DNA from 3 places in the Paenibacillus sp. EB106-06-01-XG199 genome. Region 1 is predicted to be linked to each of the others. Evidence: riboswitches for the same ligand, from Rfam matches in the RefSeq annotation. Region 1 holds a riboswitch; each other region holds the start of a gene.
What was found. Region 1 has a riboswitch for thiamine pyrophosphate ahead of AC3WT9_RS32155 (thiamine phosphate synthase). Riboswitches for the same ligand answer to the same signal wherever they lie in the genome.

Region 1 (9,788 bases):
AAACCTGTCTATGCGCTGCTATGTGTACCAGACGAATAGCATGAACCTAGGAAACGAAAACAGAGCGGAAGCTGTCTACTTAGACGGATTCCGCTCTGTTTCGTTATAAGGGGCTGCTTTACATTTCCCGCTGTATTTCATACACCTAGTTGGACTAATGCAGGCGTCCGCTCACAATATAGCTGTGCAGCGCCCGGAACACGCCGGCACGGTGGAAGGCGTCAAGGATGACCAGAATAACAGGACCCAGTAGAAGACCGAGCATGCCGAACAGCTGCAGGCCGGCGAACATGCCAACCAGCAGGGTAAGCGGGTCCAGCCCGATGCTGCTGGCGAGCACCTTGGGCTCAAGCACCTGGCGGGTCACGAGAATGATCCCATAGAGCACCAGCAATCCGATGGCCAAAGCCAGGTTGCCGGTCATATAGGAATACAGCGCCCAAGGGAGCAATATAACACCGACGCCAAGGTAAGGGACCAAATCAACGATGCCGACCGTCAGACCGATGGCAAAGGCGGAGTCTACGCCCAGCAGCAGGAGACCGATAATGACGATAACCCCGGTAACAGAAATCAGCACTAACTGGGCCCGCAAATAGCCGGACAGCGCTTTGCGCAAATCACTCCAAATCTCGGAGACCGGTCTAAGCAGAGGCGCCGGCAGCAATGAAGTTAATTTTGCATTATGGTGATCCCAGCCGGTGCTGAGGAAAAAGGCGGCCAGCACGATCACAATAAGGATGGTTCCCATGCTTGGCAGCGCGGAAATCAGCTTCAGAATCATATTAAAAAAACCGGTGATGAGTTGGGTCATGGCGTGGCCCACGGTTTCGGTAGTCCGGCTGATGTTGCTGTCGATAGTGGCATGATAGTCCGGGTTGTCGTGGTAAAACTGGTTGATTTGGTTAATAATATTCTGAATGCTGGCATTGCGGCCCAGTGACAGCAGCAGCTCGCGCCATTGGTCGGTATGGAGATCTAAGGTCTGCAGCAGCACAATCAGCTCTTTCACCAGCCGGGTAATCAGCGCAGTCAGTACAAGGGCCGTACCTCCGATATAGAACAGCAGCGAGAGCGAGACGGCGAGCCAGCCCGGAAGCTTAAAGCCTTTCAGGATCACCACCAGCGGATGAATGATATAGGCGAGCAGCCAGGCCAGGAGGAGCGGATAGAGCAGCGGAAGCAATACATAGATGGCGAACATCAGCCCCGCAGCGGCGAGAACAACCCAAAGGCCGCGCAGCACTCTTTTTAACACTAGCGTGTCCATCGTTCATCCCCCCACTATTGCTGCTCCCGCAAGAAAATAACTGCTCGTCTTATGTATATTCATAGATTGATTTTACAGACTATCAAAAGTCATAAAGCATAAAACATGGCAGACTCTATAACCTGAAAGCGCAATCATGAAACAGGAAGATCGGAAGTTTTTTTCTATCTCTCCGATAAAATCATTTGATGCGTGTCAAAGCTTCCACGTTGTTCACATAACCGTCAAAATCCGGTATGATTATTAAAGGTTCTACCCTGAAAGTTGGTTGCAATCTTTAAGGATGTCTTATCGCCCTTCTTTTTATGTTTTTAAACCTTTAAAATGTAAATGTTTTCACGATGTTAGAAATGGCTTTTAAACCCTTGTTCGCAAAGGAGAGAGATACTATGACAGCTACTAAAGGCCTGGAAGGCATCGTCGCCACGACTTCCTCAATCAGCTCGATTGTGGATGGCGTCCTCACTTACCGCGGATTTGATATTGACGATCTTGCGGAGAATGCCACCTTTGAAGAAACCGCTTATTTGCTGTGGTTTGGCAATCTGCCTACTACGCCTGAGCTGCAAGCTCTGCGACGTGATCTCAGCGCATTTGCACCGATTCCGGAGCAGGTCATTGCACAAATGAAGCTGTATCCCAAAGAAGCGAACACGATGGCTGCCCTGCGCTCCGCCGTATCAAGTCTCGCGCTCTATGATGAAGCGGCGGATGATATGAGCCGTGAAGCTAATGAAATCAAGGCAGTAAAGCTTCAGGCGCAGATTCCGACCATAGTCGCTGCGCTGGCGCGTATCCGCAAAGGTCTGGAGCCCATTGCACCCAAAGAAGGCTTGTCCATCGCGGAAAATTTTCTCTATATGCTATGGGGCAAACAGCCGGATGTCGTATCCGTCAAGGCGCTGGATGCTGCACTGGTGCTGCATGCGGACCATGAGCTGAATGCCTCCACATTTGCCAGCCGCGTGACTGTGGCTACGCTCTCCGATATGTATTCCGGTGTGACGTCTGCGATTGGTGCCCTTAAGGGTCCGCTGCATGGCGGAGCGAATGAGGCCGTAATGAAGATGCTGGAGGAGATCGGCAGTCTGGATGCAGTGGAGCCCTATATACGCGGGAAGCTGGAGCGCCGTGAGAAAATTATGGGCTTCGGACACCGTGTCTATAAGAATGGGGATCCGCGTGCCAAACATCTGATGAAGATGTCCCGTGAGTTGGGCACCATGAAGAATGACACCACACTCTACGAGATGTCCGTCAAGATTGAGGAGCTGATCACCGGGCAGAAGGGACTGAAGCCAAACGTGGATTTCTACTCGGCTTCGGTATACACGCAGCTTGGTATTGAGCGGGAGCTGTTCACGCCTATTTTTGCCATCAGCCGCGCTTCGGGATGGACAGCGCATATTCTGGAGCAATATGTAGACAACCGCATCATCCGCCCGCGTGCAGAATACACTGGGATGTCCGAACAGAAATACGTTCCCGTTGACGAGAGATAAAGGCGGCCCTTGCGGGCCGCTCCACCCCTCTAGTAGAATGAATGTACGCATGTGCTAACCAAACCAAACTAAACTTTTTAGGAGGATTCCCCACAAATGTTGAAACTAGAAAAATACGATCTGCCGACAGAAGGCGAACAAATCACGATTGAAGACGGCAAACTGGTGGTTCCGAATCATCCGATTATTCCTTTTATTGAGGGTGACGGCACTGGCCGCGACATTTGGAAAGCCTCTAAACGGGTGCTTGATGAAGCTGTAGCCAAAGCTTACGGCGGTGCAAAAAAAATTGCCTGGTATGAAGTATTTGCCGGCGAAAAGGCCTTCAATACATATGGTGAATGGCTGCCTAATGATACGCTGGAAGCCATTCGTGAATATATTGTAGCTATTAAAGGCCCGCTTACTACTCCAATCGGCGGCGGAATCCGTTCTTTGAATGTGGCGTTGCGCCAGGAACTGGACCTGTATGTATGTTTGCGTCCAGTGCGTTATTTCGATGGAGTGCCTTCACCGGTGAAACATCCGGAGCTGGTGGACATGGTTATCTTCCGTGAGAATACAGAAGACATTTATGCGGGTATCGAGTACCAGGAAGGCTCCGAGGCTGTCAAGAAAGTAATTGAATTCCTGCAGAAGGAAATGGGTGTGAACAAAATCCGCTTCCCGGAAACCTCCGGAATCGGCATCAAGCCAGTATCTTCCGAAGGCTCGAAGCGCCTGGTGCGCGCTGCAGTTGAATATGCGATCAAGCATGGACGGAAGAGCGTAACGCTTGTGCATAAGGGCAATATCATGAAATTTACCGAAGGTGCGTTTAAGAACTGGGGTTACGAAGTGGCTGAGCAGGAGTTCGGCGACCAAGTATTCACCTGGAACCAATATGATGTCATCAAGGAACGTGATGGTGAAGCTGCGGCCAATGCTGCCCAGAAGGAAGCGGAAGCTGCCGGAAAAATCATCATCAAGGATGCAATTGCCGACATCGCTCTGCAGCAGGTATTGACCCGTCCGACCGATTTCGACGTGATTGCTACGCTGAACTTGAACGGTGACTACTTGTCCGACGCGCTTGCTGCTCAAATCGGCGGCATCGGCATCGCTCCGGGAGCGAACATTAACTATTTAACAGGGCATGCTATCTTTGAAGCAACACATGGTACGGCTCCGAAATATGCCGATAAGGACGTTGTGAACCCGGGTTCGGTCATTCTTTCCGGAGTAATGCTGCTGGAGCATTTGGGCTGGCAGGAAGCGGCTGACCTTATCTACAAAGGAATGAGTACCGCCATTAACAACAAAACAGTGACTTATGATTTTGCCCGTCAAATGGAAGGCGCAACAGAGCTGAAATGCTCCGCGTTTGCCGACGAAATTATCAATAATCTGTAGTCTTGTAGGAGGGTATCTCTTGGCCATCAAACGTTATAAAATTACAGTCGTGGGTGCCGGCTTCACTGGCGCTACCACGGCGCTTATGCTTGCCCAGAAGGAACTCGGCAACGTGGTGCTGCTGGATATTCCGCAGCTCGAGAACCCGACCAAAGGCAAGGCGCTTGACATGCTGGAAGCCGGTCCTGTGCAGAAGTTCGACAGCCAGATTACGGGAACCTCAAGCTATGAGGATGCTGCGGATTCGGATATCGTGATTATTACGGCAGGCATCGCCCGCAAGCCTGGCATGAGCCGCGATGATCTGGTGAATACCAATGCGGGAATTGTGAAATCGGTCTGCGAAAATGTGAAACGTGTCGCTCCGGAATCCATCGTAATTATATTGAGCAATCCGGTAGATGCGATGACTTATGTGGCTTACAATGCACTAGGCTTCCCCAAAAACCGGGTAATCGGACAATCCGGTGTGCTGGATACGGCCCGCTACTGTACTTTTATCGCCCAAGAGCTTAACGTTTCGGTTGAAGATGTACGCGGCTTTGTGCTGGGTGGACATGGCGATGATATGGTACCGCTCGTACGCTATTCCAGCGTAGGCGGCATTCCGATTGATACGCTGATTTCCGCAGAGCGAATTGCGGAGATTGTACAGCGTACACGAGCCGGCGGCGGCGAGATTGTCAGCCTGCTCGGCAACGGCAGCGCTTATTACGCGCCAGCGGCTTCCTTGGTCCAGATGACTGAAGCGATCCTGAAGGACAAGAAGCGGATTATCCCGGTAATCGCCCTGCTTGAAGGTGAATACGGTTATGATGGGCTGTTCATGGGCATTCCGGCGCTGCTGGGTGCGGACGGCATTGAGAAGGTATATGAACTGGAGCTTACGGCAGAGGAGAAAGCGGCTTTGGATAAGTCGGCAGATTCGGTACGTGCCGTTACTTCGGTAGTTAGGATTTAAGCAGTAACCTGCGGGAGCCCCCATTTTAGAAATTATAATGGGGGTTTTCTTTTCTTCTATTTGTTGGTTAGGTATAATTGAAGTGTAACTAAAATCACTGAAAACATTAGAGGAGGTATGTTATGGGTCACTTTTTGTTTTTTCTACATATGATCGGTACATTGGCGCTGGGCTTTTATCTGGTGCTGCCGTTTGTTCTCGGGCGTGTCCAGAAGCTGAGCGTCCCTGCGAGAGAAGGAACGCTTAGCGCTATCGGCGGCTTCAACCGCTTCGCCCAGTACGGTCTGGTCATCCAACTGCTGACTGGCGGCTATATGATGACGAAGGGTGAATATTCGGTACCGTGGATGATCGTGGTGGTTGTTCTGCTGCTTGCTATGTTTGCACTCGGCGGCATCATCAGCAAACCATTGCGTCTTGCCGCAGCCGGCATGCGCGAGAACCGTGACGTATCCGCAGAGACAGGCAAAATCCGTACCTTGAGCCTGCTGCTCATGGTGGCGCTGGTGCTGATGGTGTTTTTTATGGTGTACAACAGCATTATTTAAGACTTCCTTCATAGAAAGACTACAGAAAGCCCGCCTCCGGATTGACATGGAGAGCGGGCTTTTGGGTGCAGACATTACTTCAGGACAAGTCTATCGGGTACCACCCAGCCATGCCGCAGTCACAGTCTGCATATATCTGCAACTCCATTGCTGGATTAGTGCTTTCTCTGTAAAGTATATCGCCTTCCCCGGCAAAAACAACTGACATTTTAGTTTGACCGCGCCCAAGGTGTGGTAAGTAACATAACGTAAAGCAAATAAAGAGATGATCTGCAGGTGCATAAACCAGACACCCTGAGCCAACCCTAAAACGATGAGTAACCAACAGGTACACAGCGAAAGGAGAATGGATCATGCCAGACAACACGCAAACCAAAAAAACATTACCTCCGCAGGTGCAGGACCGCCAGCCCGGAATTGAAAGTGAAATGAATCCGCTGCCGGAATTCGAGACCTCAGCCTATAAGGCGGCGGGCAAGCTGCTGGGCAAGGCGGCTCTGATTACAGGAGGAGACAGCGGTATTGGCCGGGCGGTTGCCGTTCATTTTGCGAAGGAGGGTGCGGATGTCGTTATTTCCTACCTCAATGAGCATTCCGATGCCGAAGAGACTAAACGCCAGGTAGAGCAAGAGGGAAGGAAGTGCATTCTGATCGCCGGCGATATCGGCGTGGAGGCGTTCTGCCAGGATCTGATCAATAAGACAGTGGAAGGACTCGGCAAGCTGGACATCCTGATTAATAATGCGGCAGAGCAGCATCCGCAGGAGAAAATTGAGGATATTACCTCTGAGCAGTTAGAGCGGACATTCCGCACGAATATTTTTTCGATGTTCTATTTGACCAAGGCAGCCATGCCCCACCTGAAAAAAGGGTCCACGATCATCAACACGACTTCGATCACAGCCTACCGGGGCAGCCCGCAGCTGCTGGACTATTCGTCCACCAAAGGGGCGATTCTCAGCTTTACCCGTTCTCTGTCGATGAACCTGGCGGACAAAGGCATCCGGGTTAATGCCGTAGCGCCGGGTCCAATCTGGACACCGCTTATTCCGTCGACCTTTGACGCGAAGAAAGTCAGTGAATTCGGCGGCACGCAGCCAATGAAACGCCCGGGACAACCGGAGGAGCTGGCTCCAGCCTATGTATATCTGGCTTCCGACGATTCATCTTATGTAAGCGGACAGGTAATGCATGTGAACGGCGGCGAGGTCGTAAACGGCTAAATGCGGTTGCTGATTCCATTGCTATGCATAATTAGAGTCTGGAGCGGAATCTTGGGTTCCGCTCTTTTTGATGCAGGCCTCTTTTAAAGGATGGCTCTTCAAGGAATAATATGTTAGTATATGAAACGTTAAGCGTAATTGAATATGGATTTGTCACTAGGGGTGCCGCAAGGCTGAGACGAACATACCCGTTCGGACCCTTTGAACCTGATCTGGTTTATACCAGCGTAGGGAAGTGGAGAACGAATAACTGCAGCGGGGCTGAATGGCCCGGTATTCCTGTATATATTCCAGACTGCCTCCTTTACGGGGGTGGTCTTTTTTGTGTTTGCCGGTAATGCAAAAGAACAGGAGAAGGTGAACATGTTGAAAGAGATACATTTGATCTCGGATGGAAAGCAAAATCCGGCGCAGTTTGTTCAACTGGCTGCGGCTGTGCATTTCATAGTGGATTATATCCATCTCCGGGAAAAGGCAATGTCTGTACGGGAGCTCATGTCTCTGACGGAGCAGCTGATCATAGCAGGGGTTCCGCCTTCCAAGCTGGTGATCAACGACCGGGTAGACGTTGCGCTGGCCGCAGGGACGGGCGGGGTCCAATTGGCTTGGCACAGCCTGCCGCCTGCCGCAGCACGCGGCATAGCACCGGGCCTGCGATTGGGAAGGTCGGTGCATTCCCCGGAGGAGGCGGCCGAATCCGGCCGGCAGGGAGCGGACTTCTGCCTGTTCGGGCATGTGTTTCCCTCGGCCTGCAAGCCGGGGCAGCGGGAACGCGGATTGCAGCAGCTGGCTGCGGCTGTCCGCTGCAGCAGCATTCCGCTGATCGCCATAGGCGGAATTGAGCCGGGTAATGCCGGTAAGGTTCTGGCAACGGGTGCTGCCGGAATTGCCGTAATGTCCGGAATATGCAGTGCGGGAGATCCTGTGGCCGCCGCTACAGCCTACAGATCAGCAGTTCAGGCCGTACCCTAAGCCTGAAGCCATGAATAATGCTCCTGCACCAGTTAAAGGAGGTGAGCAAGCATGAATTTGATCGTGAATGGAAAAGGCGGGGCCTATGAAGAGAGCTGCCGGACTGTAGCTGATCTGCTAAGCCGGTCAGAGTGGGCCGGGAGACTGGTTATCGTGGAGCTGAATGGTGAGATCGTCGGCAAGGACGTTTACGAAGATACGCTGCTGAGCGAAGGTGACCGCGTAGAGCTGGTCCATTTTGTCGGCGGGGGCTGAAGCCGGTGTGTGTTGCCGGATGAAAGCAGTAAGAGGCAAGAAGCAAGAGGTAAGACGTAAGACGTAGGAAGTAAGAGGTAAGACGTAGGAAGTAAGAGGTAAGACGTAGGAAGTAAGGGGTAAGACGCAAGACGCAAGACGCAAGACGCAAGACGCAAGACGTAAGACATAAGACATAAGACATAAGACATAAGACGTAAGAAACAAGAGTTAAAGGTAAGACATAAGAGGTAAGATCAAAACTCAGCGTATCAGCAACAGAAGCACCGCATTTAAGCGGAGCCACTATCTCAGGAGGCGATTGTATGCAAGATTCTTTCGTTATCGGCGGAATTCCTTTATCCAGCAGGCTGTTTATCGGAACCGGAAAATACAGCCGCAATACCCTTATTCCCGAAGTGATTGCACGCTCGGGTTCACAGGTCATTACTGTGGCTCTGCGCCGGGTTGATACGGAGAGCAACGACAACATTGTTACTCATATTCCCTCCCATATGACGCTGCTGCCCAATACCTCTGGTGCGCGCACAGCCGAAGAAGCGGTGCGTATTGCCAGACTGGCCAGGGCGGCAGGGCTGGGCAATTGGGTGAAGATCGAGGTGATTAATGATCAGAAATATTTGCTGCCTGACAATATGGAGACGGTTAAAGCCACGGAAATATTGGCTGCAGAGGGTTTCGTTGTACTGCCGTATATGAGCCCCGATCTTTCGGCAGCTATCCGGCTCAAGGCAGCCGGAGCTGCCGCTGTTATGCCGCTGGGTGCGCCCATCGGCTCGAACCGCGGCCTGCAGACCAAGGAGCTGCTGCGGATTCTGATCGCAGAAGTGGATCTTCCGGTGATTGTTGACGCCGGTATTGGCAGACCTTCCGAGGCTGCTGAGGCGATGGAAATGGGAGCATCCGCCGTGCTGCTGAATACGGCAATTGCTACTGCGCGTGATCCGCTTCTAATGGCGGAGGCATTCCGTGAGGCGGTATCGGCAGGGCGCAAGGCTTATCTGGCCGGACTGGGGCCGGTGGAGGAGGCGGCAACGGCCTCTTCGCCGCTGACCGGCTTTTTGTTCTAGCCAATGGAGAGAAGGAGGGAGGAAAGAGCATGAGCTTTTATGATACGCTGACCCGGCTGGAGCAGCTTCCTTACGAGACATTATGGAAGCAGTATACTGCCGTGGATGTGAAGCGGGCGCTTCGTTTGGAGCATCTGGACGAAGACGGGCTGATGGCACTGCTGTCTCCGGCGGCGGAGCCTTACCTGGAGGAAATGGCGCAGAAAGCGCAAAGATTGACACGTACGCACTTCGGGCATGTGATGCAGCTGTTTACGCCGATGTATTTGGCCGATTTTTGCGTGAATCATTGCACTTATTGCAGCTTTAGCTCGATTTATGACTTTCCGCGCAAAAAATTGACACTGGAGGAGGTCAGGCAGGAAGCAGAAACCATCGCCGCTACAGGCCTGCGCCACATTCTTATTTTGACTGGCGAATCCCGGAGTGAAAGTCCGGCCGCTTATGTGAGGGAGTGCGTGAAGGTGCTCCGTGACTATTTTTCTTCTGTCAGCATTGAGGTTAATCCGCTCTCTACGGAAGAATACAATGAACTGAGGCTGGCAGGGGTAGACGGTCTTACCTTGTATCAGGAGGTCTACCATCAGGAGACCTA
Region 2 (9,788 bases), on a different contig from region 1:
AGGAAGTTTCGGTTGTTCCCGCAAAAATACGGTTTTTTCCCTTTTGTATGGATGTTCTATTTGTTGCTTCCGGCCTTTAATCTGCAGGAGGAGCGGGGCCTGAAGCTGATCATTGGAGCAGCTCTGCTGCTGCTCTTCGCCGTGACATACCGCCAGTTATACTGGGCCGGTGACAAAGCCTTTAACTACTGGCTGGGGCTGCAAATGCTGCTGATTGTGGTGCTGAGCCTATGCTACAACCCGGTTAATTTTTTCATGGGCTTTTTCTCTTCCAACTTTGTCGGCTGGTATGCCGGCAAGAGAGAGTTTAAGATAGCTTATGTAGTTTTTTGCGGCGTGATTCTGATACCACTGGTTATAGCGGCATGGGGGATGAATCCATATGACCTGCTGTTCTTTTTTCCTTTTTTAATTATCATGCTGGTCTCTCCGTTTGGGATAAAATCTCTAGGGCGTAGGAAAATACTGGAGAAACAGCTGGATCAGGCTAATGAAGTCATCGAGGAGCTAATCAAACGCGAAGAGCGGATGCGGATTGCCCGGGACCTGCATGATACGATGGGCCATACCCTGTCGCTGATTACGCTGAAAAGCCAGCTAATCGAGAGGCTTGTCGCCAAGGACCCGGAGCGCGCGCAGGCCGAAGCCAGGGAGATTCAGCGCACCTCGCGTGCGGCACTGCGCCAGGTTCGCGAGCTGGTCTCGGAGATGCGGGCAGTTACCGTAGCCGAGGAACTGGCAGAGGCCGGGAAAATGCTGCGGGCTGCGGAGATCGCCCTTGAAGTGCAGGGGAAGGTGTCGCTGGAGGACGTGCCTGACCTGACACAGAATATCCTTAGCCTCTGCATCAAGGAGGCGGTGACAAATATAGTGAAGCATAGCCAAGCCACCCGTTGCCGAATCGGAATTGCACTGACGGAGGGGGCGGTGCGGATCACCGTTGAGGATAACGGAATCGGCCTCACTCCTGATGGAGCAGGCCGTGAACGCCGCGAAGGCAACGGAATGAAAGGGATGGCCGAGCGGTTATCGCTCGTTGACGGCTCCATGACATTTAGCTCCAATCCGGGCAAGGGGACAGCATTATCTGTAGTAATTCCGAGGATTATCAAGGAACATAAGGAGGGGGAATTGGCATGATAGGCATTGTAATCGCCGAGGATCAGCGTTTGCTGCGCGGGGCGATGGCCTCGCTGCTTGACCTGGAGGAGGACATTGAGGTTCTCGGAGAGGCCGGTGACGGGGCAGAGGCCCTTGCGCTGATCGGGCGGCTGGAGCCGGACGTGTGTCTTATGGACATCGAAATGCCGCTGAAGAGCGGGCTGGAGGTTGCGGAGCTGCTGAAAGCCAAAGGCTGCCGGACGAAGATCATTATCCTGACGACCTTTGCCCGGCCGGGCTATTTCGAACGGGGCGTGAAGGCCGGGATTCAGGGCTATCTGCTGAAGGACGAGCCGGTCGACAAGCTGGCGGATGCGATCCGGCGCGTCATGGAAGGACACCGTGAGGTCTCTCCGGAACTGGTCTTCGGCAGCCTGCGGGAAGAGAATCCGCTGTCCTCCCGTGAACGGGAGATTCTGCGGCTGGCCGGTGCAGGGCAGACGGCTGGTGAAATTGCCGGGAGTTTGCACCTCTCGTATGGCACAGTCCGCAATTACATCTCGGAAATTCTGGGTAAGCTGGAAGTGAAAAGCCGGATCGAAGCCGTACGGCTGGCTGAGGAGAAGGGCTGGATCTAGGCGTTTATTATCTCTTGATATTCCCGAATGCTGTGGCGGGCGTGCTACAGGTGGATTGTTACTGGTTATGTACGGATAAATTGTGATAAGGCTGAATGCTATATGGAGCGGCGGGAAGGGGGCTATTAGTCTCTTTGTGGAGCCGATGTATGCCTATAGCTTAAAGGGAAAGGGTCCCGCTAATTATGCCACCGACAGAATGATGGGTAATCAGAGGGATTTACTACCGGTAATTCCTTGAGAAATGGAAAAATGGCCTAATTACTGAATAATACAGGTAGTAATTCCCTCTAAATCAATATTAAGTGGGTTTTATATAAAATTAGCGGACAAGTTTCCTTTTGTTTGTGTTGCTGAGCCCTGCGCTGCTGAATCAGTGCGCATTCGTGTGCCGTTATCTTGAAATAACTACATATTAATAAGACCAGCCGTCCGGTTCATAGGGCGGCTGGTCTTTTGTAGAGGCTGTTAAGCGGATATCGCTTAAGACTACTTGGAACTCTTCGCCTGCTCTTCCCGCATCCACTGTGACAGCTGGCGCTTGAGCTGGAGGAATTCCGGCGAATCGGCGATTTCCTCACGGCGCGGCCGGGGAAACGGGACATCGACCGTATGCAGGACGGAGCCGGGACGTCCAGAGAACACATAGATGCGGCTGGAGAGCAGCAGCGCTTCTTCGATGTTGTGGGTGATGAACAGCACGGAGCGGCGGTTCTCCTCCCACAGCTCCAGCAGCCAGCGCTGCATTTCGCTGCGCGTCAGCGCATCCAGCGCGCTGAACGGCTCGTCCAGCAGCATCAGCTCCTGCGGCGCGAGCAGCGCCCGCAGGAAGGCAGCCCGCTGCTGCATGCCGCCCGACAGCATATGCGGGTAGGCCCGCTCGAAGCCGCCAAGGCCGACCTTGGCCAGCCAGTGGCGGGCGGTTTCCCGCGCCGCAGCCTGCGGCGCGCCCTTAAGCTCACCGGCGAGCAGGACGTTGTCCTCGATGCTTCGCCAAGGGAACAGCGCGGGCTGCTGCGGCATGTAGCTGATCTCTCCGCGCTGCCCTGTAACAAGGTTGCCGTTCATGCTTACCGTTCCGGCATCCGGCAGCTCCAGGCCCCCGATAATATGGAATAAAGTGCTTTTTCCGCAGCCTGAGGGTCCGACAATCGAGACGAATTCCTGCGGCCGCACTGTAAGGGATACGTTATCCAGCACGCGGGTTTCGCGGCGGCGGTGGGTGAAGGTTTTGGAGATTCCTTTTACCTCAAGTGCAGGCGGTAAGGTCCTGGCTTCAGGAATGCCGGCTGCTTCAGTGCCGGATGGCGGGTTATCTGTAATATGCGGCATTGTCGGCCATCCTCCTTTTCTAGGAACTTTTGCGCGGCTTCCAGCGCACCAGCCATTTCTCCAGCAGCGCGATAAGTGCGAACAGCACAAGACTGAGCAGCACGATGATGGCAATGGCGACGAATACGCGGTCTGTGCGGTAAGCGGATTTTTGCAGCAGCATGTAGTAGCCGATGCCCTTGTCAGCTCCGATCCATTCCGCGACAACAGCGCCCATTACGGCGTAGGTGGCCGAAATTTTAAGCCCCGAGAACAGGGCGGGCAGGGAGCCCGGAAGCTCCAGCTTGGTGAAGATCTGCCATTTGTTCGCGCCGGCCATCTTCATATAGTTCAGCATGGTCCGGTCGCTTTGCATCAGGCCGCCCATGGCGGCGACTGAAACCGGGAAGAAGCAGACAAGTGTAATCAGGACAACCTTCGGCAGCAGCCCGAAGCCGAACCAGATAATCAGCAGCGGCGCGAGCGCAATCGAGGGCACATTCTGACTGAGAATGAGCAGCGGGTAGAGAGCTCTCTTGAGCCAAGGCAGCAGATGCAGCAGCAGGGCAACAATAAGACCCACGCCTGTGCCGATGGGGAAGCCGATCAGGGTAAGGCGCAGCGTAGCCGCTGTATGTGCCCAAATGCCGGAAGCATTGCCCGAGGTTTCCCGGGCGATATCGCTTGGGCTGGGAAGGATCCATGACTCGATATGGAACAGGGATACCGAAACTTGCCATAACCCCAGAAAAAAGACGACCGCCACAAGGGGCGGCCAAATCTGTTTCCAATACGATCTCACGGCCGGTATTTCTCCGTCAGTTTGTCCATGCTGATTCCATTCGGGTTATGGGCGATTTTGATCTGGGAGATGACGCTCGGACTGCCTGCGGCAATCAGCGCTTCATGCATCTGGCGCACAACCTCAAGCAGCTCGGTGATGTCGCCCTCCATCGTGGTCTCCAGCGGGTTAACCTGATGTTTTACACCGGATTTCTGAATCACTTCGATGGCTTTGTCCACGTAAGGAATCGAATCCTCGTTGTTCGGAGTTTTGGGAATTACCTGAATGCTTAGCAATGTATTGGCCACAATATATCAATCCTCTCAGTTTAAATCACTTCATCCTTAATCAGTTAGCTGGCAAAAACTCATTCGTAAATGTGCTTGGAACATCCAGCGGCTGATCGAGCAGCTTCAGGCCATACATCCAGTCGGCGTAATCCTGCCAGACCTCGCTCTTCTGCTCGCCCCAGCGGACGGCATCATCCTTGTATTTCGGGCTGAGCCATTTCTGGCTGGCCAGGACCAGCTTGGGGTCCAGCTCAGGAACAGCTTTGGAAAGAATGGCTGCGGCTTCCTCCGGCTGATCAATGGCGTATTGATAACCTTTCGAGGTAGCCTTAAGGAAAGCCTTCACCAGCTCCGGATGTTCGGCAATTTCCTTCTCGCTCGTAGTCAGTACCGGCGTGTAGTAATCGAGCTGGGGTGCATAATCCTTGAGGTAGAGCATGTCGAGCGGTTCTCCGCGCAGCTCCGCTTCAATCCCGGTCCAGGCATAGAAGATCCAGGCAAAATCAATGTCGCGTTTCACGGCGGTGAAGAAGTCCGCTTCACCGATGTTCACCAGCTTCACCTTTTTCACATCTCCGCCTTCGGGGTCCATAATGGCTTTCATGGCCGCTTCTTCGGCAGGGGAACCCCAGCCGCCGTAGGTTTTGCCTTCGAAATCCTTCGGTGTCTTAATATTGCGGTTTTTCGGTGCAGCGAACCCGGAGGTATTATGCTGAATGATAGCGGCGATGGACACAAGCGGCACCTTCTGCAGGCGGGCCAGCGTCAGTGCCTCTTGGGCACTGATGCCAAAAGCGGCTTCGCCCGAGGTAACCATCGTGTCGGAACCGGCAGCGCCCGGCTGCACGATTTCAACATCCAGCCCTTCCTCTTCGTAATAGCCCAGCTCTTTTGCCGCATAAAGCCCGGTATGATTCGTATTCGGCGTCCAGTCCAGCGCGACCTTGACCTTGGTCAGCTCCTTCGGAGCGTCCGTTGCTGCCCCGGCAGTGGTTTCAGGAGCAGCGGTGCTGTTCCCGGCAGTCTCTGCCGCATTCCCCCCGGAGTTCCCATTGCTATTGCCGCATCCGGCAATGGCAAAGACCAGCATGCAGGTGAGGCTGAGCTTTAATACTTTTGTGACTCCCATTTCTCTTCTTCTCTCCTTCCAGCAACCCTAGTCTTCCAAATTCTGAATAGTCCCATACAAAAAAGGTGCCCCGAGAATCGGGACACCAGTTACTTGCGCAAGGTTGTGGCTTGGGCCATAAACGGCCGTAAGCGATTGACGATTCCTACGCTGGCATTATCCAGATCAGGTATAAGGGTCAGTATCTTGTGGGATACAATCTCAGCCGGCCAATTCCAGCACCCCTGGTACTATGAAGTTATAGGTATTGCTGTGTTCTTACGGTGTATTATAGACGCCTGCTCCATAGTTGTCCAGTAGCAACTCTGCTTAGCTATCAAGCTTCAGCGGCAGGCGCCACGGCCCTTTGAGCAGAAAATGCGGCTCGGACAGCTTAAAACGCAGCTTATCCTCCCCGGGTTTTGTTTCTAAATGGAGGGTCTTCATCACGCCGTAGGTCTGGTCCGTATTCACCCAAGAGAACGAGCTGTTGTCCGCCTGCCCCGGATAGCGAATAAGAAAATGCTTCAGCGTCCGCAGCTTTGCGGCATTGAAATTCACATTCACATCGACGCTGGCAGCCGTCTCGCCGGTACGTTCAATGCGGGTGAACTCTACCGGAAAGCCCGCGATTTCCGCGCGTGTGTGGAGCATTTGCTCCTGGCCGATATCAGGCAGCGGAATCTCTACTTCTGCAGATACAGCGTCATGATCTGAAACTTCAATATAAGGAATGAAGACCGTATAAGGCCAAGCGCCCGCCCCGGCAGTCTCATGAAACCGGAAGTCGGAAGGATAGGACATGGATTCAGGCTGCTCCAGTGCCGCCTTTTCTCCTGCTGCGTTCTCTATATAGAGACCTGATCCAGGGACCAGCGGCTCCAGTCCGTAAGCATGGACAGTCAGCCCGGATTCCGCCGTCAGAGTGGGCAATAACTGGACACGGACAAGCCCGCCGCCAAGGTCCACCGGAAAAGCAGTAATCCGCACATCCTGCTGTATATCGCTTGCGCCGAGTTCCCCGAGCTCCTCAGCTGTCTTCGGAGCGGTGAGCTGTAACGGACCAACGGTTGTGCCGACCAGATGCAGGGTTAGAAGATTATTCTTCTTCAGTTGCAGCGGTTGAGTTGAACTGTAGCTGCCGTACCACTCACTCTCCGAGGACGAACGCATGTAAGAGGTGAAAGTATAGCGGTTGCCGCCGATATTTGCCTCAAATTCGCTGACTTCAGGGACTTTCCGGCCGCGAAGCGTAATACTCCCGCCAAGCTCTTGCAGGAGAACGGCATCTACGGTCAGACTTCCGTCCCCCAGAGCAATATCATAGGATTTGCCCAGCACATAGATCCGGTCACCGGGGCTGTTCTCCACGACGGTGCCGAAGCCAGGAAGGAAACTCAGCGCCTTTCTTAACCCGGCCTGTACCTCAGGAGAGAAGGCGAGCATACCGGCAGCAATGAGTATTACCGCTGCTGCGGCCGCGAAGATATTCCGCCTCCGGGATCTCCGGGCGAAGGAACGGACGGTGTGGACAGCGGCTTCAGGCTCCAGACGGGCAAGTGTACGTGCTTTGATGCGGGCGAGCGAAGCTGTCTCCTCTTCGTCTGCCAGGTGCGGACCTTGGTTAATCTCCGGCAGTACACCTAAGGCAAGTTCCGCATCACTGAAGTTCATAGAATCAATCATTCCGAACAGGCGCTGTTCCTCAATTTTCATGTCTTTGGCCATGTTGCGCCTCCTTTCCCTGACTCTCAGACAGGCCTAGCGCCTGCTTGAGCAGCGTCCGGCAACGGTATAAGCGGCTTTCGACTGCCTTTTTACTGAGACTGAAGGTTTGCGCAAGCTGATCAAGGCTCTCATAGAGGAAATATCTGCGCAGAAACAGGCTGCGGTCCGGTTCGCCCATCTGCTGCACGCAGCCGATCAATTCACTGGCCGTCTCGCGGGAAAGAACTTCCTGTTCGGCGGAAATTTCGTTCCGTGCAGCTCCGGCAGCAGCAGCTTCCCCGGTTCCGCCCCGGCGCTCATGATAGTTTCCGGAAGCTTATCAATCCTTGGTATAAAATCTTTTTCTGCGGCGGCTGCGGATTCCGTTCCACAGCTCTTTCAGCGTCAGGAGGATGCTGACGAGGATCCCGGTGAAGGTGAGCAGCAGTGCCAAATATTCAAAAGGAGAGTATTCCAGCATTTTGCTCCATTCAATGCGTCCCTTCAAGTCTTCAATAACCTGGTTCATCCCGTAGATGCCGCTCACCACTGTAAAGACAGTCAGAATCATCAGCAGCGTATCCCGGCGTTTAGCCTGGAATTTCTCCTGGTACTGGAACAGGTCGTTCAGGGTCATTTTGACTTCATCAAAGAGGGCATCATTGCCGTATACTTTGCGCAGCTGGATGAAGATCTCCCGGCCCTGCGACTGTGAAATCAGCTCCAGAAAATAAAACTTGGCCGAAAACTTGTTAATCAGGAAGATCAGATTCTCAATTTGATCATAATCGTGGTTGATACGCAGCCGGGAGTGGAGATTGGAAAGCTTCAACAGGACGATTTTGTGGAAAATACTAAGGAGCAGCCCGTAGTAATACTGCCCGTACATCTGATTGACCAGTGGAGTGGCTACCTCCGGTTCGGCCCGGCTCAGGCAGCAGAAAGTCTGCTCGTTGGTCATATAGTAGGTATCCGGCCCCCAGCGGTTGTACGAATGTGCCTGGCAGTACTCTTCGATATACTCGGGATCGCTGGCGCTGATATAGGGTTTTCCGTACAGATTCAGCCCATCCAGCTGGGAGGCGCGGTAACGCAGCTCCACGCTGATCTCGTCTGCATCCTCCTGCCGGTTGAAGCCATAAAAGGCTTGGACCAGCATTCGTTCGTCTACGAAGAAGGGAAGTGTCTCAAAATAGGCCCCGTCAATTTCCGATTGGTCCATAAACGGCTGCAGGCCATCGGCCAGATTCCTGAACACAAAATCCTCCACCTGATCGAAGGTTTTGTCCTGGTAATGGATATAGGTATGTTTGTCCTGGTAGGAGACATCCTCGAGTGTGCGGAAACGGTCGGCGAATTCCAGCGCTGTGCTGAAGGGCAGGTTCTCTTCCTCGATGCGGACTCTTACGGTCAGAAATCCAAGCTGAAACGGACAAATGAATACATCCGTCGAGAGTACCCGGAAGTTTACGGATTGCTGTGTCATTTCCAGCCTGCAGGCCAGATTGTTTACCCGGGAAAACCGGCGGAAGGAATCTTCTTTATCCTTGTCCCGCGGGAATAAGACATGGGCTGCGAACGGCAGATAGCTCCGCTCCATTTTCTCATGGGATACGCAGTAGCCTTCGCCGTAATAAGCATCCTCCAGCTCTTTGTTGTTGAGAAAAAATCGGGTGAAGCCGTCAAGCCCAAGCTGCCGGGCCAGGCTCTTGTCCTCACCGTCCTTGATGGAGAAGGGGAAAATAAACTGCAGCAGAACGGTATGTAGTGTAGGTTCGGTGTGTTCGGAGAAATGCTCAGTCATTAACGATTCCACCCTTATGCACAGGATTTTGACATCTTCTATATTACCCTAATTTCCAGGCTGCCAAGCTGAGTGAAAATAGGATTCCTGCAATAATGGCCAGCGTCTGCAGCCACGGCGATGACATACACCCAGCCCCAGGGCGGGAGAAAAGCATAAGTGAGTTCATGATTTTGCCCCGGATTCATTCTGAACCGGACGGGTACACTATAATAAGCACACATATTGGAAAGGAGCTGTTTCGTCAATGGATAACAATGAGCTGGAGCAAAATATCATCAAAGCGCTGGATGACAATAAGTTCGGTTCCTTCGGCACGATAGAAGCCGGCAACAAACCTAAGGTGCGTTATATGGCAGTATTTCATGAGGGGTTAAACATTTACCTCGCTACCAACCGGAAGACGCATAAGGTAGAAGAGCTGAAGGATAATCCGCATGCTTTTTTGCTGCTTGGATATGAAAAGGGCGGCGGCAAGGATGTGCTGGAGATCGAAGCAACAGTCGCCGTTACCAGGGATGAAGGCTTACGGGCCAAAGTATGGGACCAATCACTGGAGAAATGGTTCAAAGGACCGGATGATCCTGACTATGTCATTCTGGAGCTTACACCGGCACGGATAGAGTATGTCGGCAAAAACGAAGAGCATGGCGTTTGGCAGCCTGCGGCCGCAGTTAACGGCAAATAAACCTAAGATATGAAACAGCTGGCCATCGTAAACCCTACGGTTTATAGATGGCTTTTTGCCGTCCGGAGGATAGCTGGCTTATGGTAAATCATGTTACAATTAGAGGGCTGAAAATTTGAAATTTAGACGTACTCGATAATGTTACCGGTCCGGTTCCTTTGGTGCTAATCAATACAACCTATACCCTCCCCGAAGCGCAGACGGTAATCCGCCGCCTTCGGGTTTTTATGATGTCCTGCCATTTCCACCGAGAAAGGAATTGAAAGCTAAATGAGCGTTACATTGTTATATGTTGAAGATGACAGGGAGATTGGCAGTGCGGTTTCCGCCGATCTTCGGGAACGCCAGTATGCCGTC
Region 3 (9,788 bases), on a different contig from region 1:
TGGAGGTACTGAAGGCAAGAAAAGAATTGGAAGAAGAGATATTTAACGGCATAAACTTAACCAAGAAAAAAGTAAATAACTCTTCTTATGAATTAAATGATTATAAGCAAGTTTTGGTGGGGATTTTATCAGAATACTTTAGTTCAGTAAATTAAGCACATATGACAAGCTGAGTTGATTTCAGGCATTCACTGCTGATTTCACTCGGCTTTTTTTTACTTAAGTCTTATATATTGACTTGATATATATTGGTCTGTTATATTGCTAAGTGTGATGTGTAGATATCTTTAAATAAGGAGGAGCTATTCTTGAACACTCAGGATGTTATTTTAGGCTTGCTCATGAAAGAAGCGTTGACTGGCTACGAAATAAAGCAGTTATTGGAGAATGTGTTATCTAATTTCTATAGCTCTAGTTATGGCACGATTTATCCTACGCTTGCCCGCATGGAGAAGGAAGAATTAATAACCAAGGAAATTGTGCCCCAGAAAGGTAAGCCAAATAAGAATGTTTATAACATAACGGCTAAAGGGCGAGATTGTTTTAACGACTATTTACTAGCGCCACTAGAGGGAGACAGTAGTAAGAAATCCGATTTTATGATGAGGCTTTATTTTGGCCGATTTGTGGGGTATGACAAGGTGATTTTTTGGTTGAAGCAAGTACAAGAGGAATCACAAAAAAAGTTAGATCAGTTATTAGAGCAGTATTCACATTATAAAGCTGAAATGCACCCGGCCCAGATCATTTGCATCCAGATTGGGATAGCAGAATATAAAGCTAAACTTGCAACCATTGCCGAGGGATTGTTAAGCATGGAGCAGTTAGTGGAAGGGAATAGCAGTATTTAACGAATTCTGATACATTTAGGAGGGATTTTATTGAAAACAATTTTTGTCACGGGTGCTTCATCCGGCATTGGGAGAGCTACAGTAAAACATTTTGCTGAAAGAGGATGGAACGTAGTAGCCACGATGCGTGCACCTGAAAAAGAAACTGAATTCATCACATTGGACAATGTGTTGGTGTTGCGGTTAGATGTTGAGAAAACAGATACCATCCAATCTGCATTAGCTGAAGCTGTCCAGCGGTTTGGTAAAATTGACGTTCTCCTGAACAATGCCGGATACGGGACAATGGGGCTTATAGAAGTAGCTACGGATGAGCAGATCCGAAGACAATTTGAAGTGAATGTTTTTGGTCTTATTAGTATGACTAAAGCCATGTTGCCACATTTTAGATCTAATCAGGAAGGGTTGCTAATCAATATCTCTTCAATGGGAGGGATCGTGACCTTTCCTACGATGTCTCTGTATCACTCCACTAAATTCGCGGTAGAAGGTTTTTCTGAATCCGTATCTTTTGAATTAGCATCACAAAACATCAAAGTAAAGCTGATTGAACCAGGAGCCATTAGCACGGACTTTGGCGGAAGATCGATGGAGTTCTTTTTTAATGATGACTTAACGGATTATAAATCATTCACTACTGCCTTTCTGGGTAAATTAGGGGAAATGGAAAAAGCTCCAGACTATGCCTCGGCACCAGCACTTGTAGCTGACACTATTTATCAAGCGGCCACAGACGGTACAAGCAAATTCCGTTATGTAGTGGGAGAAGATGCGAAAATGCTCATAAGTATGAAGAAAAATACGGTTGAGGAAGAGTATCTAAGTAATATAGCTCAGCATTTTTCATAAAAGAGGAAGACGGTTATTCTAATAAAGGGAATTACATTTTCCTTGGAGAATAAAATGCCTATCGAATGGAGAATGACCATGAGAGAAGAGATGATGGATACAGGCTTACCCAGCGAACGAGTAGCACGCACGATGACGGCGATGGTCTATGATACCTACGGATCGCCAGAAGTCTTACGTATTGAAGAAGTGGATATCCCTGCACCGCAAGACCATGAAGTGTTGATCGAGGTCCACGCTGCCTCTGTTAATTCCTGGGATTGGGATCTCCTCCGCGGCAAACCGTTCATGAACCGCCTTGGCGGGCTCCGTAAACCCCGTTACCGTATTCTTGGCGCAGATATCGCAGGACGGGTCATCGCCGTGGGTGCCAATGCCAAAAGATTCCGGCCGGGGGACGAGGTTTTCGGGGACCTTTCCGGTTGCGGCTGGGGCGGATTTGCGGAGTATGTATGTGCCAGCGAGAAAGCCTTGTCACCAAAGCCGGCAGGCCTGAGCTTCGGGCAGGCAGCGGCTATTCCTCAGGCAGCCGTTCTAGCCTTGCAGGGCATGCGTGACAAAGGAAAGCTGCGAAAGGGCCATCGGGTTCTGATCAATGGGGGCGGTGGCGGAGTGGGTACGTTTGCGGTTCAATATGCCAAATGGGCCGGAGCGGAAGTGACCTGCGTTGACAGCGCCGAGAAGCTGGATATGCTGCGTACCCTCGGGGCGGATCATGTATTGGATTATACCAAAGATGACTTCACCACAAGCGGACAACGATACGATTTAATCCTCGATGTCGTTGGAAACCGTCCGGTTGTCGCGATGAAGCGCGCACTAACGTCAGGCGGTACGTATGTCATGGTCGGCGGTTCCTTTTCTTATATCCTCCTGGCTCTGTTGGTTGCACCGCTGTCTGCCTGGTTTGAAAAAAAGAAAATAGCACTTCTAATCCATAAGCCGAACCACGAGGATCAAATGGTTTGGAAGGAGCTTGTCGAAGCAGGCTACGTAGTGCCAGTTATTGATCGGCAATATCCGTTAAGCGGCGCGGCCCATGCCCTTCGTGATCTTGGAGAAGGCCGTGCGAAAGGGAAAATTATCGTGTGCATAAAAAGTCAGCTAAGCTAACAGTGCTCATCTGATGCAATCGATATTTATGATTTGCCAATTCCTTTATAAGAACACCGGTTGACAATTGCTGGATTTCTCTGTAACTTTAACATAACTAAATAAGAAACCACTAGGGGAGCCTGAATAGGCTGAGACGGGAAAAATGCATTCCTGGACCCTTGAACCTGATCTGGATTATACCAGCGTAGGAAAGTGGAGCCGGACTTTTATTTCATTGTTGGCGTTAGCCTTATATGGATTTTTGAGCCGCTCCATGTGGAGCGGCTTTTTTGCGCGTTTTCTTATTTACTCAAACCTTAAGGAGGAAATAAGATGCTGAATCAAGAGAAGAAACATGAGGTTGATCTGTGTGCTTTTCCGGGAAGTCACAAGGTGTATGTGGAGGGCTCACGGCCTGATATTCAAGTTCCGATGCGCGAGATTACATTAAGCCGAACCACGGGTACGGCCGGAGAAGCGGAGAATGCTCCTGTCCGTGTCTATGATACAAGCGGGCCTTATACTAACGATGAAGCCTATAGCGATATCCGCAAGGGGTTAACGCCTCACAGGCTTCAGTGGATCACGGAGCGGGGAGATGCCGAATCTTATGAGGGAAGAGCGGTTAAGCCGGAGGATAACGGGAATCTCACAGAGAAGCCGGCGGCAGAGGTGTTTCCGGGCTTGCAACGTCGTCCCTTGAGAGCCAGAGAGGGCCGCAATGTCAGCCAGCTGCATTATGCCCGCAGAGGCCTGATTACGTCGGAGATGGAATTTATCGCAGTCCGGGAAAATGTAACTCCTGAGTTTGTTAGAGAGGAAGTAGCCTGCGGCCGTGCGATCATTCCAGCGAATATTAACCATCCGGAGAGTGAGCCGATGATTATCGGGCGGAATTTTCTGGTAAAGATCAATGCTAATATCGGGAATTCGGCGGTGTCCTCTTCCATTGATGAAGAAGTAGAGAAGATGAGATGGGCTACCCGCTGGGGAGCGGATAACATCATGGATTTGTCGACGGGTAAAAATATTCACACCACCCGTGAATGGATTATCCGCAATTCTCCGGTGCCTATCGGGACAGTGCCAATCTATCAGGCTTTGGAAAAGGTAAACGGCAAGGCCGAGGATTTAACTTGGGAGGTATACCGGGACACCCTGATCGAGCAGGCGGAGCAGGGAGTGGATTATTTCACCATTCACGCCGGGGTACTGCTGCGTTACATCCCATTAACGGCCAAAAGAATGACGGGCATCGTCTCCAGAGGGGGTTCGATTATGGCGGCCTGGTGCCTGGCCCATCATCAGGAGAACTTTCTTTATACACATTTCGAGGATATTTGTGAAATCATGAAGGCTTATGATGTGGCGTTCTCTTTGGGTGACGGGCTGCGTCCAGGCTCCATTGCCGATGCTAATGATGAAGCCCAGTTTGCCGAGCTGGAGACGTTGGGTGAATTAACCTCGCTTGCCTGGAAGCATGATGTTCAGGTGATGGTGGAAGGCCCGGGCCATGTACCGATGCATCTGATCAAAGAGAATATGGATAAACAGCTTGAGCTTTGCCATGGCGCTCCTTTTTACACACTGGGACCACTGACTACGGATATTGCACCCGGCTATGACCATATCACCTCGGCTATTGGAGCGGCGATGATCGGCTGGTTCGGCACGGCGATGTTGTGTTATGTTACCCCGAAGGAGCATCTAGGATTGCCTAATAAAAATGATGTGCGGGAAGGCGTCATCACCTATAAAATTGCCGCCCATGCAGCCGACTTGGCCAAAGGACACAAGGGCGCGCAGGATCGGGATAACGCACTCTCCAAAGCGCGCTTCGAGTTCCGTTGGCGGGACCAGTTCCATTTGTCGCTCGACCCGGAACGGGCGCTGGAATATCATGATGAGACCCTTCCGGCGGAAGGGGCCAAAACGGCTCATTTCTGCTCCATGTGTGGACCCAAGTTCTGCAGTATGCGCATTTCTCATGGTATCCGCGATACGGCGAGGGTGCAGGAGGGACAAGAAGAACCGGAGCAAGCGATGATTACCGCAGGGATGCGGGATAAAGCAGAAGAGTTTAAGGAAGGCGGAGGTCTGATCTATAAATAAACCGTCGGTCCGGGACTGCCGCTAATCGCCCTCCCCCTCTCAATTGACAGTCTCCGGGCGTATACCTATAATGTAAATCAGATTATGAAAGCTGTTTCATTTCTGGTGGATAAGTTTGTTTCGGTGAGATGGAACCCCTTAATCAAGCGGGTTTCATTTTGTTTTTTCAGTGTATTTTTGTTCGCAAAAAGGAGAAGCCATGGACACAACGTTCTGCAAAATATTGGTGGTGGACGATGAAATGCTGGTACGGCAGGGGATAATCCATCTGCTGGATTGGGAAGGGGAAGGGTTTCAGATTGCAGGCGAGGCCTCCAACGGAAGAGAGGCTTTTGAATTAATTGAATTACAGCGTCCGCATATCATCCTGACCGATATCGTTATGCCTGTGATGGACGGGGAAGAGCTGATCCGGCTCGTCAAGGGGATGTATCCGGAAATTGAGGTGATCGTGCTTAGCAGCTTCAGTGAGTTCGAATATGTGCGTTCAACCTTCCAAAGCGGGGTTGCCGACTATATCCTGAAGCCCAGACTGGAGGCCGCTTCCCTGCTTGCCGTGCTGAAAAAAACCGCGCAGCGGATTCCGCTGCTTCAGCATGTGGACTGGAGAAGCGACAAGCTGCAATCCGCAGACTATATTCTGGACAAACTGGTTTCAGGCTTTCCAGTGGAGTACGACGAGGAAGCGCTGCGGGGGATGTTCCCCTTACCGGGCTTCGTGCTGCTAATTGCTGATATTGGCGACGAACCCGCTGCGAATAGCCGCAAAGAGGAATGGCTGGAGAACAGTATTCATTCTCTGCTGCACAGCAGCGTCAGCAGGGTGACCTTCCGCCGGCTGTCTCCGCTGGAGGGGCATGTCCGTCTGCTGTTTAATCTGGAGGAGGCTGGGTATGAGGCGCTCATCCGTCTTGCAGATCAGGTATTCACGGCGGGCATCCGTGCAAATATGTTCCTGAATCTCGCGGTCAGCCGGGTTTTCACTGAGCTGAGTGAACTGCATACGATCTATAAGGATGATCTGATGAAGCTGCTGGACCGCCGCTTCTTTCTCCCGGATCATTGTTTACTGGTAGATAACGGCGAGGAGGGACGGCAGGGTCCCGCTTTCGATCAGGATGCTTTCAGCGCAGAGCTGAACAGGCAGGAGTTCGATTTGGCTTTCGGCCGCTTGAGCGCATATGTCGCGTCCATGTCCGGCCGGAGAGATACAGGGATGTCCGAGTTCAAATCGTTTTTATGCCACAGTATGTTTCAGATCATCGGAATGCTGCTGCATTTCCATTACGAGGCCCGCGCCCTGGACCAAAGCAAATACGAATTCTTCCGCTCCATTCATGAGGCACGGCATATCGGTGAAACGGAGATACGGCTTGAGCAGTTTTTGCAAGCTGCGACGGAATGCGTAACCAAGAACCGCGGCGGAGTACCAGCCATTCAAAAAATTTTACTGTATATCGACGAGCATTATTCACGTCAGCTTACGCTGACCGAAGTAGCAAGGCAATTTCATTTCAACCCGTCCTATCTGTCTAATTATTTTGCGCTACATAACAAAGAGGGCTTCAACGAATATTTAAACCGGGTGCGGATCGAAAAGGCGTGCCTGCTGCTGAAAGAAAATGCCGGTCTATCCATTTCCGAAATCAGCAGTCTTGTGGGCTACTCAGACCACAGCTATTTCACCAGAGTATTCCGCAAGCTGATGGGAATCTCGCCCAGTCAATACCGGAAAGGCTAATGCAGCGGGAAGGAGTCCGAAATGGGACTAACGGAGAAATGGCTCACAAAGCTCAAGGATCAAAGCCTGTTCAGTAAAATATTCGCCGTCATGGTCATCAGCATCATTCTGGTTACCGTCCTGATTACCGGAGTGACCGTACAAATGTCCCAAAAGCTATTCGTGCAAACCTTCAGCATCACCAATTCCAAGATTATCGACCAGATCAAAAGTGCCTTGGAGAACTCCCATTATGCAACCGTCAACAGCGCTATTGAAGTCGGGCAGAGCGGCGTGATCAGAAGCTTCATGACGGAGAAGGATATCAATTCACTGGCGAACTTCAAGCGGTATTACAGTATGCGGGATCAGATGGACCGCATTCAATCCGGCATCGGAGGGACCAATATCGGCCTCTCCATTCTGGGTGTGAACGGAAGAAGCTACACCAGCGATGTTACTTATTGGTCGGGCTCCTCAGAAGAGTTGAAGAACAATCCCATTACAAAGGCCGCTCAGGAACGCAATGGGCAGCTCTTCTACAGCTTTATGGACGCCAGCCCGTTCAATTCACAAAGCCGTTATCTGGTCGCCGCCAAGGCGTTGACCGCCCCGGGTCTATCCAAGCCGTACGGCACTTTGTATATGTTCACCCGTGAAAGTGACTTTCGCAAGAACTACGCCAGCTTTACGAGCCAGGGAAACGATGTAATGTTTCTGGATACATCGGGCCTGATCGTGTCCAGTAACCGGACGGAGCAAATCGGCAGCATGTCTCCCGACCTGCTGAAGAGTGCGCAGCAGATCGCCGAGGTGGGCCTATCCAGCCAGGAGCTCACCATCGGGGGGCGGGAGGTCATCGTGCTGGCGGACTATTTGCCTTCGTACAACCTGTATATTGTGAATCTGATTGATAAGAAACAGACAATCGGTACGCTGCTGGACAAAAAGGCGATTTTTCTGATCGTTGCAGCAATCGCCGCCGTAGCCGTACTTGTCATCTATTTTCTGACGAAGAGGCTGACGCAGTCTTTGCGCACATTGGTCAAAAAAATGTCTAATGTCACCAAAAAAAGTTTCCATAACTACATGTCAGTTACCGGTACCTATGAGACAAGACAGCTAAGCACCGCATACAACTATATGCTCAAAGAGCTGAACGACTATGTCGGTCAGCTCGTGGAGACCCAAAAGGAGCAGCGGAAGGCGGAATTGGCCGCGCTTCAACAGCAGATCAATCCCCATTTTCTATACAACACGCTGGCGTCAGTCAATATTCTGGTGCAGAGAGGAAGCAAGGAACAGGCGACGGAGACCATTCATGCGCTGATTTCCCTGCTCCAGAACACCATCAGCAATGTGAACGAGACGATTACAGTGGAAGAAGAGCTTATTAACCTGAAGCATTATGTATATATTAATCAGGTCCGCAACGGCAACCGCATTAAGGTGGATTATTTCGTTTCACCGGACTGCATGTCTGCTAAAGTACCCAAGCTGGTTCTTCAGCCTTTTATAGAAAATGCCTTCTTTCACGCGTTCAATATCAAAACCTCCGGCTATATCTATGTCACCATTATGAAGGACAGGGATACGCTGCACTGCGAGGTGGTTGATACGGGAGATGGGATGGATTTGGACAACAAGGATTCGATTCCTGCCTCGTCCGTCAGCAGGCAACTGTTCAGCGGCATCGGCATCCGCAACGTTCATGACCGCCTGACATTGCTGTACGGTGAGCCTTACGGCGTATCCATCTCTAGCACACCGGGGCAGGGGACGAAGGTTTCTATCAAAATCCCCTGCTAACTACGGATTGAACCGGTGTTTTTGCAGCATACTATCCAAGCCACGCCATGAACCGGAGCCCTATATACGGCGCCGGTTTTTTGTATGTGCGATGTTTGTTGGACGGGAATTTACCTAAAAAAAGTGCGAAAGGAGAAAAAAAATGCTAACTCACTCTCCATGGAAGCGGATACAAAGACAATATTATCACTATTTTAACTAAATTAATTTCTAACGAAATGAAGGACCCGGATGATATTCTTGATAAAGAAAGCACTTTCAAATATACGTTAGGGGGATATACATCATGAAGAAAAAAGCTACTGCTCTTCTGCTCGCCGGCTTTATGCTGCTGACAGCCTGCTCCAGTAACGCCAATAACCAGGCAAAAACCAACAACGGGGGAGCTACAGGCACCTCCAAGGAAATCACGGTCTGGGCATGGGACAAAAACTTTAATATCGCTGCGATGAATCTGGCGAAGGATGCCTATGTGAAAGACCATGCGGATGCTAAAATCAACGTTATCGAATATGCCCAGGATGATATTATCCAGAAGCTGAACACCGGTCTCAACTCGGGAAGCGCATCGGGGCTGCCGAATATCGTTCTAATCGAAGACTACCGTGCTCAAAGCTTTTTGCAAACGTATCCAGACTCCTTCCAGGAGCTTGGTGATGCCATTAAACCCGCTGATTTCGCCGATTATAAGATCGGACCAACCAGCTTTAACGGCAAGCAATATGGCGTTCCTTTCGACTCCGGGGTTGTAGGCCTGTATGTCCGCACAGACTATTTGCAGGAAGCGGGCTACACAGTTGACGATCTGCAGGATATCGACTGGCAGAAGTACATTGAGATCGGCAAAGCAGTCAAAGCCAAAACCGGCAAAGATATGCTGACCCAGGACCCGAACGATCTGGGGCTGATCCGGATGATGATTCAATCCGCCGGCTCCTGGTATCTGAAGAGCGATGGTACAACACCTGACCTGAAGGACAATGCTGTACTGAAGGAAGCATTCGAAAGCTATAAAGAGCTAATGTCTGCGGATATCGTTAAGGTTAACTCCGACTGGAGCTCGTTCCTCGCCGGCTTTAACAGCGGTGCCGTTGCATCCGTTCCAACAGGCAACTGGATTACACCATCGGTGAAATCGGCAGCTGACCAGTCCGGCAAATGGGCGGTTGTACCGTTCCCTAAATTGAAAAATGCGGCAGGCTCAGTGCATGCCTCCAACCTGGGCGGCAGCTCCTGGTATGTACTTAACAACGACGGCAAAGAAGCCGCAATTGAATTCCTGGGCGCAACACTTGGCTCCAACACTGACCTGTATCAAAAGCTTGTGACCGACGTTGGCGTTATCGGTACCT

Region 2: it holds a riboswitch for thiamine pyrophosphate, as region 1 does, so the genes downstream of both, AC3WT9_RS24380 (ABC transporter substrate-binding protein) here and AC3WT9_RS32155 (thiamine phosphate synthase) in region 1, are expected to answer to the same signal.
Region 3: it holds a riboswitch for thiamine pyrophosphate, as region 1 does, so the genes downstream of both, thiC (phosphomethylpyrimidine synthase ThiC) here and AC3WT9_RS32155 (thiamine phosphate synthase) in region 1, are expected to answer to the same signal.

The regions. Positions count from the first base shown of each region.
Region 1 is NZ_JBYTDQ010000016.1:22,892-32,679, forward strand. Features, by position in the region: gene ytvI (sporulation integral membrane protein YtvI) at 155-1,270, opposite strand; gene AC3WT9_RS32130 (citrate/2-methylcitrate synthase) at 1,660-2,772, shown strand; gene icd (NADP-dependent isocitrate dehydrogenase) at 2,869-4,164, shown strand; gene mdh (malate dehydrogenase) at 4,184-5,125, shown strand; gene AC3WT9_RS32145 (hypothetical protein) at 5,248-5,673, shown strand; gene AC3WT9_RS32150 (SDR family oxidoreductase) at 6,027-6,896, shown strand; TPP riboswitch at 7,045-7,147, shown strand; gene AC3WT9_RS32155 (thiamine phosphate synthase) at 7,260-7,868, shown strand; gene thiS (sulfur carrier protein ThiS) at 7,920-8,123, shown strand; gene AC3WT9_RS32165 (thiazole synthase) at 8,429-9,193, shown strand; gene thiH (2-iminoacetate synthase ThiH) at 9,223-9,788, shown strand, end outside.
Region 2 is NZ_JBYTDQ010000007.1:242,004-251,791, reverse strand. Features, by position in the region: gene AC3WT9_RS24405 (sensor histidine kinase) at 13-1,140, shown strand; gene AC3WT9_RS24400 (response regulator transcription factor) at 1,137-1,739, shown strand; gene AC3WT9_RS24395 (ABC transporter ATP-binding protein) at 2,229-3,071, opposite strand; gene AC3WT9_RS24390 (ABC transporter permease) at 3,091-3,852, opposite strand; gene AC3WT9_RS24385 (thiamine-binding protein) at 3,849-4,142, opposite strand; gene AC3WT9_RS24380 (ABC transporter substrate-binding protein) at 4,183-5,253, opposite strand; TPP riboswitch at 5,379-5,489, opposite strand; gene AC3WT9_RS24375 (hypothetical protein) at 5,563-6,960, opposite strand; gene AC3WT9_RS24370 (hypothetical protein) at 6,938-7,159, opposite strand; gene AC3WT9_RS24365 (hypothetical protein) at 7,280-8,743, opposite strand; gene AC3WT9_RS24360 (pyridoxamine 5'-phosphate oxidase family protein) at 8,991-9,431, shown strand; gene AC3WT9_RS24355 (response regulator transcription factor) at 9,702-9,788, shown strand, end outside.
Region 3 is NZ_JBYTDQ010000011.1:125,769-135,556, reverse strand. Features, by position in the region: gene AC3WT9_RS29340 (P-loop NTPase family protein) at 1-155, shown strand, start outside; gene AC3WT9_RS29335 (PadR family transcriptional regulator) at 309-851, shown strand; gene AC3WT9_RS29330 (SDR family oxidoreductase) at 882-1,700, shown strand; gene AC3WT9_RS29325 (NAD(P)-dependent alcohol dehydrogenase) at 1,755-2,813, shown strand; TPP riboswitch at 2,918-3,024, shown strand; gene thiC (phosphomethylpyrimidine synthase ThiC) at 3,129-4,907, shown strand; gene AC3WT9_RS29315 (response regulator) at 5,107-6,648, shown strand; gene AC3WT9_RS29310 (sensor histidine kinase) at 6,670-8,436, shown strand; gene AC3WT9_RS29305 (ABC transporter substrate-binding protein) at 8,723-9,788, shown strand, end outside.